DNA from 3 places in the Neobacillus canaveralius genome. Region 2 is predicted to be linked to each of the others. Evidence: riboswitches for the same ligand, from Rfam matches in the RefSeq annotation. Region 2 holds a riboswitch; each other region holds the start of a gene.
What was found. Region 2 has a riboswitch for S-adenosylmethionine ahead of ABC255_RS05765 (methionine biosynthesis PLP-dependent protein). Riboswitches for the same ligand answer to the same signal wherever they lie in the genome.
Positions count from the first base shown of each region.

Region 1 (5,267 bases), 350 kb from region 2:
AATTTTCCTTATTTTCTATATGGCTGCTTCAACGGTGGCAATCGTTCTCGATGCTACGATGAACTTCACTTTGTTCGCTGTCCAAAAAGCAGAAACAGTGGAGAAGTCGAAAGAATCCATGTGGCAAGGAATGAAGGCCGGTGTATCCTATTTAAAATTACAGCCGATGTTGATGACCATTATCTGGATTGCGTTATTAGTTAATTTCCTTTTCAGTGCCTATCAGGTTGGATATTCCTTTATTCTGATTGAAAAATTAAAAATGCTTTCCCATCATTTTGGTTTTACAGAAGGTGCCTTCGCGGTCGGTATGCTGCTGTTATCGATTTATCTCTCCATTCGGAAAGAGATAAAATTTCCACTGCTGGTTTCAAAAAGAGGCATTGTTCTCATGGGGGTCGTCATGGGAAGTTCCACTCTTCCATTACTCTTCATTATGTCTTATAACATCATGTTTGGTTACTACATTCTTCTTCAATTTGTTTTAGGAGTGTGTATTGTTTTCGTTAACACGCCAACACAAGTGATGATGCAAAAACAAATTGCCGACGAATTTAAGGGACGTGTATTTTCACTCATTGAAACAGTAGCAATTGCTTTATCACCATTAGGTATGGTGCTGTATGGATTTCTGTATGATGTCTTCCCTGCAGAATGGGTTCTGCTCCTGTCATCTGGATTATGTGTGTGTGTAGTACTTACTCTTTTAAGACCAACCGTCATACGAAGGGTTCATCCGGAGCTTAAAGCGGAAAAAGTAGTGAAGAAAAGTGTGGAAGCATTTTGATGAAGTTTAAGTTATCCTAACAAATGGGGTTGGATTCAGTAGAATCCAACCCCATTTTTATCGATCTAATTTTATAATTCTCCTAACCATCCTTAAATGAGACACCAAGATTAGAAAAACGATGGGATATAGAAAGATGGAATACCAGAGCTTCCAGCCAGTATAGTTAAAAAAGTGAGTCCTTTCAACAATAAATTCAATAATGGAGGATCCTGCTGTCCATGCAAGGATATAAAAGAGTTTCTGTTGGTTAGTCCGTTTAAAGGGATAATAGTTTAAGAACAAAATACTGACTGGAATAAAGTAAAGAAATTCTCCAACAAACCCCAGCCATTGAAAACCTTCACCAAAATATCCGTACAAATGGTATTTAAAGACGAGAACCAAATCTACATTGATACCAAATACCAAAGCAAAAAGACTCGTTGTATATAATTCAATTTTAGTCAATCTCTTTGGGACTAGAAAAGCAATGATAACAAGAATAAAAAAGAAAATAAATACCAGCTTCCACATGGATGGACTATCTCCTTCAAAAACAACTAATTAAAAATTATACTTTCCAAATCCTTGCTCATATAGTCACCTATCAATCCTCATCCAGATAAAATGCCAAAAGACCTACTCTACCCACCCGAACAGGAGGATTAATTTTCCAAATAAATAGTTATTTGTGACTGATTTATTATTCTGGTAAATAAAATACTCCTTTTATGAATAGTAATGAATTAACCCCAAGAAAGGAGTGAATATGCAATGAGTGTATTAGATCGCAGTCCGTTTTTATACTTCTTATGTATCCTTGCCGGTTTTGCCTTATTAAGAGTAGAGCTAACTGGATTCTTAGCGCCGCTTAGTCCGTTAGTTCTCCTAATTGGTGTCATAGCTGTCCTTTTATTCTCACTTGTGTTAATCATCCAAGGGGTACTTTGTTTGGTAAAAAGAAGATAGTTGTTTAAAGTTCAAGAAAGAGAGCGAAAACTATCGCTCTTTTTTTGTTTTTTGCGAAGGCCAGCAGTAAATTTTTTTTATTTATTAAAAATGCCTATTTATAAGCACTGAGAACGCTTTAAAACCAAGGAATTAATTATTATTTTAAAAAAGGGATTTGACTTTTCACTATCCCTACAGTAAATTAATTAACAAGTTCAAAAAATGAATAAAGTAAAAATACTTCTTATCAAGAGAGGTTGAGGGACTGGCCCTATGACACCTCGGCAGCGGAATCACAAGATTCTGTGCCAAATCCAGCAAGTGCGACTTGATAGATAAGAAGAGGACGCTAATTATTTCAATTTGCCCTCTTCTTTTTCAAGAAGAGGTTTTTTATTTTTAACTGAATAATATTTCTTATCCAGAGAGGTTGAGGGACTGGCCCTATGACACCTCGGCAGCGGAACCAATTGGGGACTGTGCCAAATCCAGCAAGCAGCAAGCTTGGGAGATAAGAAGAGTTTTTTGCTATTACTTTGCATCGGCATGCCCTCTTCTTGTTTCCAAGAAGAGGGTTTTTTATTTGTTAAAAAAGGAGAGATACACCATGATCGAATTTCAGAATCTTAAAAAGGTTTATGAAAGTGGCGGGCAGCAGGTTGCAGCTTTGAATGGAATTGATTTGAAGATTAATAAGGGAGAGATTTTCGGAGTAATCGGGTTTAGCGGTGCTGGGAAAAGTTCACTTATCCGCTGTGTAAACTTACTAGAGCGTCCGACCTCAGGTAGTGTAATCGTCGATGGTCATGACCTCACTTCGATGTCCGTAAAAGAAGTCCGTGAGATTAAGAAAAATATTGGCATGGTTTTTCAACACTTTAATCTATTAAACTCAAAAACAGTGTTTGCCAACGTCGCAATGCCTCTGACACTTGCCAAAGTTCCAAAGGATGGTATTAAGAAGCGCGTTCAGGAATTACTAGAATTTGTCGGGTTGGCCGACAAGGCGGACTATTATCCTGACCAGCTTTCAGGCGGACAAAAGCAGCGAATTGGAATTGCAAGGGCCTTGGCAACACAGCCATCGATTCTACTTTGTGATGAGGCCACATCTGCACTTGATCCACAGACAACCAGCTCCATTTTACAGCTGTTGAAAAAAATCAATAAGGAATACAACATAACCATTCTAATCATTACCCATGAAATGGCGGTCATCAGAGAAATTTGCGACCGAGTGGCAGTGATTGAGTCCGGTAAAATTATTGAAGAAGGCACGGTGTTTAACGTCTTTTCATCTCCTAAAACGGAGACGGCAAAGAACTTTGTAAGCTCTGTCATGAACGACCAGATCCCTGATTCTATAAAAGAAATCATTCAAAAACATGACGGAATGCAAAAGGTTTACCGAATTAATTTTGTAGGCAGCACATCCGGTCAGCCCCTGCTCTCCGAACTTGCCAAACAGTTTGATATTCATATCAATGTCCTGTTCGGAACCATTACTGAGCTTCAAGGCACACCGTTTGGAAACTTAATTGTTGAGTTCCAAGGCTCTGACAAAGAAATCATCCGTGCATTAACCTACATCAACCAGAAGAAAATCAGCATAAAGGAAGTGACAGCACATGCTAGTTAACTCAGAGCAAATTATTTCTGCTTTAATTGAAACGGTCCAGATGGTTGCTTTTTCACTCTTGTTCTCAACCATCCTTGGACTGCCGCTGGGAATCTTACTTGTCGTAACACGGAAAGGCCATCTGCTTCAGAATCTGCCGGTTTTTAATGTATTGAATGGAATTATTAATATTTTCCGATCTGTTCCGTTCATCATTTTATTGGTGGCAATGATACCCGTTACAAGGTTGATTGTTGGAACTTCGATTGGAACCGCAGCAGCAGTAGTTCCTCTCGTCTTCTATGCAGGACCCTATATTGCCAGATTGATAGAAAATTCCTTACTAGAGGTTGATCCTGGTGTCATTGAAGCAGCAGAGGCAATGGGCGCAACCCCATGGCAAATTATTAGTAAATTTTTAATTCCTGAAGCACTCAGCTCACTAGTTCTTGCCCTGACAATCGCGACCATCGGTCTTGTTGGTGCTTCGGCAATGGCTGGGGCAGTCGGCGGCGGTGGAATTGGAGATTTGGCAATTACATATGGCTACCAGCGTTTTGATACAGTCACGATGATGATTACAGTAGGAATTCTGATTGTGATCGTACAAGGTCTACAGTCATTTGGGAATATAGCAGCAAAAAAAATTAGACGAAGATAACTAGGAGGAAAAATACGATGAAAAAACTTTTACTATCCATCATTATTATTACATTAGCGATTATTGGCGCTGGCTGCGCTGAGAAAACATCAGAGGGTAAAGAAACCACTACCGTTAAGCTTGGTGTTAGCGGAACCGATACACGTATTTGGGATTTTGTAGCGAAAAAGGCTGAAAAAGAGGGAATCGATATCGAAATCGTATCATTCTCAGATTACGTTGCTCCCAACACTGCACTTGCAGAAGGTGAAATAGATGTTAATGCATTCCAAACCGTTGCCTATTTTGATGTATTTATTAAAGAACACAAATTAGACCTAGTGCCAATCGCAACTACCGTCCTTGCCCCAATGGGAATTTACTCTGAAAAACACAAAGATGTCAAAGACATTCCAGATGGTGCAAAAATTGCGCTTCCGAACGATGCATCCAATCAAGGCCGTGCATTATTACTTCTTCAAGAAGCTGGACTTATTGAATTACCAAAAGATTTTGATCCAAATGGAGATCTTACTCAAATAAAGAAAAACCCTAAGAACATTGAATTTGTTCCAGTTGTACCAGCGCAAACACCTAGAGCATTGCCAGACGTTGCTGCTTCTGTGATCAATAACGGGATTGCCGGTGATGCAGGTCTTAGCCCATTAGAAGATGCGATTTTTGCTGAAAGTGAAACAGCTACCCCTTACCTGAATATTATCGCTGTCCAAGCAAAAGACAAAGACAACAAAACTTATAAGAGAATAGCAGAACTTTACCAATCAGAAGATACAGCAGAATTTATTGAAAAAGAGTACAAAGGCAACATGATTCCAACATTCGTGCCACTTAGCAATATTGGTTGGTAGAAAGAAAAGCGGAAGCGCCTTGAAAAGGGAAAAATGCAGTTCAATTTTCCTCTGGCGCTGGAGCTGGACAATTTAAGGAGGGGAAAAACGATGTCAGAAACTGTTATATCCATAAACGCCTTAAAAGAAACAATTATAGAAAATGTAGAAAGCAATAAAGAGCTTTACCTGTCAACTAGTCAGAAAATTCATGAAAGTCCTGAAATCGGCAATGAAGAATTTTTTGCTTCTGCCCTCTTGGCCGACATTCTTTTAAAAGAAGGCTTTGCGGTTGAAAAGGCAGTTGCTGGACATGAAACTTCATTTATTGCTCGTAAAAAGTCAGAAAAACCAGGTCCATCCATTGCATTCCTAGCCGAATATGATGCCCTTCCAGGCCTAGGACATGCATGCGGACATAATATTATTGGAACCACTAGT
Region 1 is NZ_JBDFLL010000001.1:845,448-850,714, reverse strand. Features, by position in the region: gene ABC255_RS04135 (MFS transporter) at 1-787, shown strand, start outside; gene ABC255_RS04130 (CBO0543 family protein) at 845-1,303, opposite strand; gene ABC255_RS04125 (hypothetical protein) at 1,544-1,738, shown strand; SAM riboswitch class I at 1,962-2,062, shown strand; SAM riboswitch class I at 2,135-2,238, shown strand; gene ABC255_RS04120 (methionine ABC transporter ATP-binding protein) at 2,328-3,359, shown strand; gene ABC255_RS04115 (methionine ABC transporter permease) at 3,349-3,999, shown strand; gene ABC255_RS04110 (MetQ/NlpA family ABC transporter substrate-binding protein) at 4,017-4,847, shown strand; gene ABC255_RS04105 (M20 family metallopeptidase) at 4,938-5,267, shown strand, end outside.
Region 1: it holds a riboswitch for S-adenosylmethionine, as region 2 does, so the genes downstream of both, ABC255_RS04120 (methionine ABC transporter ATP-binding protein) here and ABC255_RS05765 (methionine biosynthesis PLP-dependent protein) in region 2, are expected to answer to the same signal.

Region 2 (5,267 bases):
GTTTTTATTCCTCTAAGCACGAGCCATGCATCCTGTGGCCCAAGTACTGCGCCAAAAGAATTTTGTAAGGAATACAGCCTTTTACCTAATTCTTCATCCTTAACAACCGCAAGACCTGCAACGACATCACTATGTCCTGATAAAAACTTAGTTGCACTGTGGAGTACAACATCCGCACCAAGCTCTAAAGGTCGTTGGTACTCAGGGGTTAAAAAAGTGTTATCTACATAAGTGATTGCGTTGATCTCTTTTGCCAAAGTTGTAATGGCTTGGATATCCGTCACCTTTAATAAAGGATTTGACGGTGTTTCAACATAAAATGCTTTGGTGTTAGGCTGAATTGCCTCTTTTACTTGATCAAGATCTGTCATATCTACAAAGGTATGTTCAATTCCAAAACGAGTCAGTACCTGAGTGACCATTCGATATGTACCACCATACACATCGTCGGTAATTACTATATGGTCACCAGATGAAAGAAGAAGGAAGGCTGTTGAAATAGCAGCCATTCCTGACGAAAAAGCAAAGCCTCTCGTTCCACCCTCAAGTTCTGCGATAACATCCTCTAACGCTTCTCTCGTAGGATTTCCACTTCTAGCGTAATCGTATTTTCCGTAACTTTCTATATCAAATTGATGGAAAGTAGAAGCATGTTGAATCGGCACGCTTACTGCTCCCGTGGCCGGATCGACTTTATGCTGATTATGAAGGAGCTTGGTTTCAAAACTATAATTTTCTGAACTCATTATCCAATCACTCCTTCTTTTAATTTAGCTAGTGCATGTTCAAGGTCTTCAATGATGTCTGTTGGGTCTTCAAGTCCTACAGAGAATCTTAATAGTCGATTACAAACACCTGACTGAATTCGAATCTCTTCTGGAATATCGGCATGTGTCTGTGTTGCAGGATAGGTGATAAAGCTTTCAGTTCCACCAAGACTTTCAGCAAAGCAGATCAGTGAAAGACTTTGAAGGAATGGATTGACCCATGCTTCATCTTGTAAGCGGAAGGATACCATTCCACCTTTTCCTGGGTACAGTACATCTGTAATACCATCATGGTTAGACAGGTATTCAACAATCGCTTTTGCATTGCGTTCATGTCTTTCCATTCTTAGTGACAATGTTTTCATTCCACGCATTACTAACCAGGAATCAAAAGGACTTAAGACACCGCCTGCTCCGTTATGGTGGAAGGCAAGAGCCTCGCAAAGTTCTTTCCCCTTGGCAACAACAAGACCAGCAAGAACATCATTATGACCGCCTAAGTATTTGGTTGCACTATGGATGACAATATCTGCACCTAGCAGGATTGGTTGCTGAATTAGTGGTGTGTAGAAGGTATTGTCGACAATCAGCAAGATTCCGTGTTTTTTTGCGATTTCTGAAACAGCCGCAATATCTGATTCCTGCATAAGCGGATTTGTTGGTGTTTCTAGGAAAATTGCTTTTGTCTGCGGAGTTATGTTACTTTCAATCAATTCAATATTACAGGTATTTACATAATTTGTTTGTAATCCCCATTTTTTGAAGCCTTGTTCTAGTAATCTATAAGTACCACCATATAAATCCTCGCTCACAATCCATTCGTCCCCAGACTCGAAAAGAGAAAGAATTGTAAAAATAGCTGCCATACCCGAACTACAGGCAAATCCTTGATCTGCACCTTCTAAATCGGCAATCGCCTTTTCAAGCAGCTGTCGAGTCGGATTACCTGTCCGTGTGTAATCAAACCCTGTTGACTGCCCAATACCCTCATGACGGTAGGCAGTTGAAAAATAAACGGGAGGATTAACCGTCCCTGTCGCAGTTTCGCTGCGATTTCCAATTTGAGCTAGCTTCGTATCAATCTTATACATGGTCAACCACTCCTATATGAATAATAAAAAAAGTCTTCTTTAAGAAGAAGACTTTGGATGCTGTAAGCATTGTCATTCTTCTTATCTTCCAAGTTACCAATAACTTGTTGGACTTAGCACCTTTTCAATGAAATAACCATTGATGGTTGCTGAGGCGTCATAGGGCCATTCCCTCTACCTCTCTTGATAAGAACATAAGTATTTAGATTATTTATAAAATTTACTACAAATAGAAAGCCTAGTCAACATTTTTCTATTAATAATGACATAATAATGTTTGAAAGGTATAAAATGATGTATTTTCTAAGTTCGATATAAGTGATTTTCAGATTGACACGTTCTGTATAAAGAACTAAAATAAACTATATAGGGAAATAAAACCAAATTTTTTTATGATTATATTCTTTATTAAGTACAAAATCGCACTTTATATGTTTTTAATGGTGATGTCTCCTTTCCATTATCCCAGGAGGCACTCGGTCATACTGTGGGTCAGTGAACCTTAGACGCTAGTCGTCAAGAGTATGATGTGAGGACGGGTTAAATGCCCATTTTATAAAAATTTTCATTATGTGCTTTTAAAAGGAGTATATAATTAAAATTTTTCAAGAAAAAGAAAGGGGTGGGAACATGACTTTTCGACTGAGAATTTCTTTGTTTATATTATTTGATACATGTATTTTATTTTCATCGATTATCCTTAGTCATTATTTGGTAGAAGGAGACGTTACACTAAGTAGCCCTACTGCCAATTTCACGTTGGTGCTTTTGCTCACTCATTATGCCTTAACATATAGAAGCAAATTGTACAAAAAAGCATGGGAATATGCGAGTATAGGGGAATTATTAAGCATTTTTAAGGTTGTGAGTATATCAATTATTATTGCAGCATTGGTACAACAAGTGTTTTTTCATCTATCAAACTATCGATTTTTTACCGTTACATGGTTGATGAACTTAATTTTTATTGGTGGTACTCGATTCAGTTGGAGATTATTTCAGGAGAATTTTCTGATTAATGAAAAAAATAAAAGACGAACACTCATTGTAGGTGCAGGATCTGCTGGGATGATGGTGGCAAGGCAAATAAGAAAGAATAATAAAGCAGATCTATTGCCAGTTGGGTTTATCGATGATGACTTAAAAAAGCGGAATCTTGATATTTTAGGTATTCCAGTGATTGGTGGAACTGCAAACCTAGAAGAAATGGTTAGTAGAAACAAAATTGAAAACATTGTGATTGCGATTCCATCCCTAAGTAAAAAGGAATTAAATAAAATATTTATGGAATGTGCTAAGACAAGAGCTAAAACCCAAGTCCTTCCAATGCTCGAAGACCTTATGGTTGGAAAAGTATCTGTTAATCATTTTCGTGATGTTCAAGTTGAAGACTTGTTAGGAAGGGAACAAGTTGAATTAGATATTCAGAGTATTTCAGGATATATCAAAGATAAAGTGGTATTGGTTACAGGTGCAGGGGGCTCGATTGGCTCAGAAATCTGCCGCCAAATTTCTCTTTTTGAACCTGCTAAATTAATTTTACTAGGGCACGGAGAAAATAGCATTTTCTCCATAAATATGGAGTTAAGGGATTCTTTTAAAAATACAAACATCGAATATATTCCAGTTATTGCTGATATACAGGATAGCAGAAAAATGAGGGATGTAATGGCTACTTATCTTCCAGATGTGGTCTATCATGCAGCTGCACATAAGCATGTTCCATTAATGGAATCTAACCCAGAAGAGGCCATAAAAAATAACGTGATTGGGACCATGAATACCGCACAAGCAGCTAGCTATAATGGAGTTAAAACCTTTGTAATGATTTCTTCCGATAAAGCTGTGAATCCTACAAGTGTAATGGGAGCTACAAAAAGACTTGCCGAAATGATTATTCAACAGATGGATAAGGAAAGCCTAACAAGATTTGTTACTGTTCGTTTTGGTAATGTACTTGGAAGCAGGGGAAGTGTAATCCCATTATTTAAAAATCAAATCAAAAAGGGAGGTCCTATTACTGTCACTCACCCTGATATGGTGCGTTATTTTATGACGATTCCAGAGGCAACCAGGCTTGTTCTTCAAGCAGGGGCTTTAGCAAGAGGGGGAGAAATTTTTATTTTGGATATGGGGGATCCAGTGAAAATTGTTGATTTGGCTAAAAATTTAATAAATCTATCTGGTAACTCTATTGAAGAAATCGGGATTGAATACACTGGGATCAGACCAGGGGAAAAGATTTTCGAAGAATTACTAAAAGATGACGAGCTTACAGAAGAACAAATATATCCAAATATTTATATTGGGAAATCATCAACTATTTTTAGTCAGGAGATAGAAGAACTATTATCAATCTATGCGAATTTGAATCAAGATGAAGTAAGAAAGAGGATAGTAGATCTTGCAAACAAGAAAGGAACTACTGTATCCCAATTCCCAATCTTAATATAAGTATGATAAAGAAATGGGAGTGAATTCATGAAGAGAGTAATAGATGTAGTAATTTCTTTGATGACTTTAATTATTTTCTCACCTGTTATTGTACTAATTGGAATTTTGGTCAAATGGAAACTGGGTTCTCCTATCATTTTTAAACAGCAGCGTCCTGGATTAAATGGGAGGCCTTTTTATTTGTATAAATTCCGAAGTATGACGGAGTGGAAGGATAAAAATGGCTCACTTTTATCTGATGAACAACGTATGACCTCATTCGGATACTTTCTAAGAAAATTTAGTATTGATGAACTTCCACAATTTATTAACGTGTTAAAAGGCGAACTAAGTTTAGTTGGACCGAGGCCATTATTAATGGAGTATTTACCATTATATACTGAGGAACAAGCACTAAGACATTTAGTTAAGCCAGGGATTACAGGTTGGGCACAAATTAATGGTCGAAATGCGATTACCTGGGAAGAGAAATTTAAACTAGATGTTTGGTACGTCAAACATCAATCACTTTTACTGGATATGAAAATAATATGGTTAACGATTCTGAAGCTACTTCGCCCAAAAAACATTAGTCAAGACGGCCATGTAACAGTGGAATTATTTAAAGGTGCAGAGTTAAATAGAAGTGAAAAAAAAACGAACTATTAAAAAGTTGGAGGTGTTTGATTTGGTGTCTATACCCTCTAGAAATAGGGTTTTTCTTTCTCCTCCCCATATGGGTGGAACTGAATTAAAGTATATAAATGAAGCATTTGAATCCAACTGGATTGCTCCTTTAGGTCCAAATGTAGAAGCATTTGAAAAAGAAATAGCTAGAAGGTTCGGAGTTAATGGAGCTGTTGCTGTGAGTTCAGGAACCGCAGCCATTCACTTGGCCCTGTCAGTATTAAATGTTCAAAAAGGCGATACTGTCTTTTGTTCAAGCCTAACCTTTGTTGCTTCTGCCAATCCAATT
Region 2 is NZ_JBDFLL010000001.1:1,193,573-1,198,839, forward strand. Features, by position in the region: gene metC (cystathionine beta-lyase) at 1-746, opposite strand, end outside; gene ABC255_RS05765 (methionine biosynthesis PLP-dependent protein) at 746-1,858, opposite strand; SAM riboswitch class I at 1,937-2,051, opposite strand; gene ABC255_RS05770 (polysaccharide biosynthesis protein) at 2,489-4,312, shown strand; gene ABC255_RS05775 (sugar transferase) at 4,340-4,960, shown strand; gene ABC255_RS05780 (DegT/DnrJ/EryC1/StrS family aminotransferase) at 4,980-5,267, shown strand, end outside.

Region 3 (5,267 bases), 4.6 Mb from region 2:
AATGTTTTTCCTCATCATCCGTTTGTGTTTTTATACTCCAATCATCAATCAAAAGCACAGCTTTATTTGAATGATGTGATTGAACGAATAGATTGGAAGTATGAAGAACGGAAAATGAAATGAAGGCAAGCAGCAATGCGATGGGAAGAAAATATACCTTCTTTATCGTAACCACCTCCTTCCATGGGATTGTTATTATTATAAACACTATCACCATATTGTTAAATTAAAATGCTCCGACAATTTACGCGATAAGAATTTGATATACATTCATAATATGGCGGATTTCGCAATTAGACTGGGTTTGTGGTACAATCTTGCTAGTCAAATCGGAGTAAAGGAAGTAAATAATGAAGAAGACGATACCGGTTAAAAAAAATGATTATATAGATGTGGTATTTGAAGATTTAACTCACGATGGTGCAGGGGTCGCAAAGGTGGAAGGCTTCCCGTTGTTCGTACCAAACGGGCTGCCTGGCGAAAAGGCGCAGGTTAAAGTGATTAAAGTGAACAAGGGATACGGCTTCGGGCGTTTGATTGAAACTTATGAAAAAAGCCAATACCGTGTAGAAGTTCCTAACAGTGAGATTCATAAATATGGCGGCTGCCAGCTGGAGCACATCAGCTATGAAGGACAGCTGAAATATAAAGAGAATCAAGTGCGTCAGGTCCTGACAAGGATCGGAAAACTAGAGGATGTAATCGTCCACCCAATCTTAGGGATGGACAACCCATGGCATTATCGAAATAAAGCTCAGGTACCTGTTGGTGAAAAGGATGGAAAGCTGATTGCTGGTTTTTTCAAGCCTAGAAGCCATGAAATTGTAGATACTGATGAAAGTTTGATACAACTTCCTGAAATAAACGAAGCTGTGCAGGCAGTGAAGGGAATATGCAGTGAACTTGGGATATCAGCTTATCATGAAGAGTCACATAAAGGTGTTCTGCGACACATTATGGCCCGTTATGGACAACAAACAGGGGAACTAATGGTGGTGCTTGTTACCAGAACCACGGATATTCCAAAAAAAGACAAACTAGTTGAGGAAATTGTTGCACGCCTTCCAAAAGTGAAGTCGATTGTCCATAACGTTAATTCAAAGCGTACAAATGTAATCCTTGGCGAAAAAACAACAGTACTTTGGGGTAATGAAGTTATCTATGACACGATTGGTGATGTGAAATTTGCCATTTCTGCTCTTTCTTTTTATCAGGTAAATCCTGTTCAAACAAAGGTTCTTTATGATAAAGCGCTTGAGTACGCAGGGCTCAGTGGGGAAGAGTCAGTCATCGATGCCTATTGCGGAATCGGAACGATATCACTGTTTTTAGCACAAAAGGCAAAGAAGGTCTTCGGAGTAGAAGTGGTTCCAGAGGCGATTGAAGATGCGAAACGGAATGCAGAGTTAAATGGAATGACAAATGTAGAGTTTGCAGCCGGGGAAGCGGAGGTTGTGATTCCTAAGTGGTATAAAGAAGGGAATTCTGCTGATGTGCTTGTCGTGGACCCGCCGCGCAAGGGCTGTGATGAGACATTTCTGCAAACGATTATTAAGATGAAACCTAAAAAGGTTGTCTACGTATCCTGTAATCCAGCTACCTTGGCACGGGATTTGAGGATCTTAGAAGATGGTGGGTATAAAACTGTGGAAGTGCAGCCGGTGGATATGTTTCCGCAGACTACACACGTTGAGTGCGTATCGCAGTTAGTGTTGAAATAGTCTGCGATCACCACTCAAGCCATTGTGAGGCAGTGGCAAAGGTAGTTTTGAAAGAAGAAGCAGAAGCCTGATAGGTTTCTGTTTTTTTGTTTTTGAGAGCAGAAGGTGAATTAGATAAAAATTGTAGAATTAATTTATCATGTAATAAGCATCTCTGAAAATATAGACACTTATTACATGAAAGATCGATTTTGCGTGTTATGGATCATCTTGGTCTAGTTATGACTAAGTTATTCTATTTATTGATGACATATTACAAATCAAATCTCTTAAGAGAGAATAAAGAAATATCAAAACTACTTTTCCCTTTTTGCGCCAGTTGGCCGAGCACTTCTCCCATAACGCTACCAAACTTAAAGCCGTGGCCGGAAAAACCGCATGCAATGATGATATTTTCATGTTCAGGGTGATAATCAATGATAAAGTGATTGTCACTTGAGAGGGTATATAAGCATGTTTTTCCTTGTTTTAATTCTCCATTTGCTTTAGGCATATAGGTTCGGAGGAAGAATCTTAGGTCCTCTTCATCTGTTTCGTATTGACCAAAGTTCTGTTTGTGTTGGTTAGGATCAATAGCTTGACCTCCATCTGATCTTCCTATCTTAAGGCCTGCTCCGTCTTTGCAAGGAAATCCATAACACATATTCGTATCGTCCTCTACGTAAAAAGAGGGGAAGTTGGTGATATCGTAAAGGTCTGCAGGGGCGTCAAACCAGCCGAAGGCTTTACGGGTTGGCCGAATAGGGAGATTTAAGTCTGGTAATAGTTTGGCTACCCATGCTCCTGCTGTAACAATCACTTTTTTCGCATAATAAACCTGGTTTTCAGTTGAGATTTTTATATTGTTCATTTCTTCCATCTCAATTTGCTGTACGGGTGTATTTGTAACAAGTTTTGCTCCATTATTAATGGCGATTTCTTTATAAGCTTTAATGGCATTCTCACTATAGATGAGGCCTGATTCTGACTCAAAACAACCAATAAAATGATCTGGTACTGAAAAACCTGGCCATCTTTCTTTTATTTCTTTGCTATTTAGAATATCTAATGGCAAATCATATTTATTAGCAGCCTCAATCGTTTCTTGAAGAAAGGAAGAATCTTTTGGACCTAATCCAAGAACACCGGTTTTTTCAAAGATTTTATAGGTGGTGTGCTGTTCTAATTCCTCCCATAATTGTTGTGCACGTTTTACTAGTGTTACATACTGTCTGCCTTCACCATAAGCATGTCGAATCATACGGGTATCTCCGTGATGGCTTCCATGATGATGTGGTGGGTCGAAAGCATCGATTAACACAGTGTTTACTTTCTGTTGAGCTAAAAAGGCACCGGCAGCTATTCCCATTGTACCAGCACCAATAATTGCTACATCAAAATAGGCTTCTTCTTTCAAGTTCATTTCTCCCATCTTTTTATCCTGAATTCTCAAAATCTATAAGATTTAGTGTTATACTAAAATCAGATTATTTAGTGAATTGTACATAGTGAAAAAGTAGTTGACAATAGTATTAATATTAAATATTATCATAATATACAAAAAATAACATAAAAAATGAATAACTTATCACGAGAGACCGAGGGACAGGCCCGACGACGTCCAGCAACCATCATTCCATGAAGGATGAAAGGTGCTAAATCCTGCAGAGTGTTTCATTCTGAGAGATAAGGTTTAGATAAAAAGCCTCTTTCTGATTGGAAGAGGCTTTTTTATTTTATTGTTCTGTTTCCGTTTTAGTGATTTGAATTGGATATAAGTAATGACTTAGATTCTTATTCAATAATAATAATAAATTTATTTTAAAGGAGATAGTAAAATGAAAAAGAAATCTAGGTTATTGTTATCAAGTATTGCACTAGTAGGTTTGGTTAGTATATTAAATGGTTGTTCCTCTAAAGAAACAACAACAGCAGATGGAACGGAGGAAAAGGTTATTTTAGTTGGAACTCAAAATGATTATCCTCCTTTCGCTTATGCGGATGAAAGTAATGCACTTATCGGATATGATATCGACGTAATAAAAGAAATTGATGAAAGATTAGAGGGGTATACCTTTGATTTTGTTGCTACTCCATGGGACAGTATGTTTCTTGCACTAGAATCAAATAAAATTCAGGCAGTTGCCGACCAGGTGGCGAAAACATCTGAACGTGAAGAGAAGTACTTGTTTACAGACGAATCTTATTTTGCTGCAGAAACCGTTATTGTTGTGAAATCAGGTCGAACAGATATTCAAACAGTAGAAGATTTAGAGGGGAAAAAAGTTGGAGCTTTAGCTGGTGATTCTTATACATTATTACTTGAAGAACATAATAAAAAAGCAGAAAATGATATTATTTTAAAATATAGCGAAAGTGGAACCCCTTCAGAAATTTTACAAGATGTACAAAATGGACGTGTGGATGCCTATGTAAATGACCCAATTATGATTCATTCTGTTATAGAAAAATATAATATAGATTTAGAAGTTGTAGGACAGCCTATCGTGAATGATAAGATTGGAATTGTTTTTAAAGATGGAAAGCAGGGAGAAGAGTTAAAAGGATTAATTGATCCTATTCTAAAGGAACTCAAAGAAGACGGTACATTAGCTGACCTGTCAGTCAAATGGACGGGTGGAGAATACATCCCTGAATAAGGCTGTAAAGGGAGGAAGAAATGGAAAATTTATTGGATATTCATTTTTTAATAGAAAGCTTTCCTGCGATAGTTGCACGATTACCTATTACAATTGGAATTGCCGTAGGTTCGTTGATTATTAGTTTATTTATTGGGCTTACTACAGCACTGATAAAAATTTATCGGGTACCCGTATTAAAGACAATCTCTTCTTTTTATGTCTCTTTTATTAGAGGAACCCCTCTCTTAGTGCAGATATATCTTGTGTTTTATGGAATACCAAAAGTGATTTACTTTTTTCAAACTGAATATGGATGGATCATGAATATTGATGTAAATATCATTGCACCGGAAGTATATGCTTTATTAGCCTTTTCAATTAATTTAGGTGCTTATTTGTCTGAAACGATACGATCAGCGATTGAATCTGTTGATCGTGGTCAGTTTGAGGCAGCCAGAGCTATAGGGTTGAGTCCCACTCAAATGATGCTGAAAATTATTTTCCCGCAGGCTTTATCGGTAGCCATACCTAATTTAGGTAATATGTTTATCAGTACAATTAAAGACACTTCTCTAGTCTTTATTATTGGGGTTATTGATATCATGGGACAAGCCAAAATTCTTGGTTCTCGTGGTTTAGCCTTTTTTGAAGTCTATATAGCAGTTTCTATTGTTTATTGGATCATTTGTATTATAGTCGAGAGATTGCTAGTTATAGTAGAAAAGCGTGCCCGGAGATATGAAAGAGGGGTTATCTCATGATTAAAGTGGAAAATCTCCATAAATATTTTGACCAACAGCATGTGTTAAAAGGAATAAATTTTTCCGTTAATAAAGGAGAGGTTGTTTCTATTTTAGGACCAAGTGGTTCAGGGAAATCAACCTTATTACGCTGTATCAATTTCTTAGAACAACCTACAAAGGGC
Region 3 is NZ_JBDFLL010000001.1:5,746,718-5,751,984, reverse strand. Features, by position in the region: gene ABC255_RS27975 (hypothetical protein) at 1-175, opposite strand, end outside; gene rlmD (23S rRNA (uracil(1939)-C(5))-methyltransferase RlmD) at 351-1,721, shown strand; gene solA (N-methyl-L-tryptophan oxidase) at 1,975-3,123, opposite strand; SAM riboswitch class I at 3,283-3,393, shown strand; gene ABC255_RS27960 (transporter substrate-binding domain-containing protein) at 3,539-4,360, shown strand; gene ABC255_RS27955 (amino acid ABC transporter permease) at 4,381-5,103, shown strand; gene ABC255_RS27950 (amino acid ABC transporter ATP-binding protein) at 5,100-5,267, shown strand, end outside.
Region 3: it holds a riboswitch for S-adenosylmethionine, as region 2 does, so the genes downstream of both, ABC255_RS27960 (transporter substrate-binding domain-containing protein) here and ABC255_RS05765 (methionine biosynthesis PLP-dependent protein) in region 2, are expected to answer to the same signal.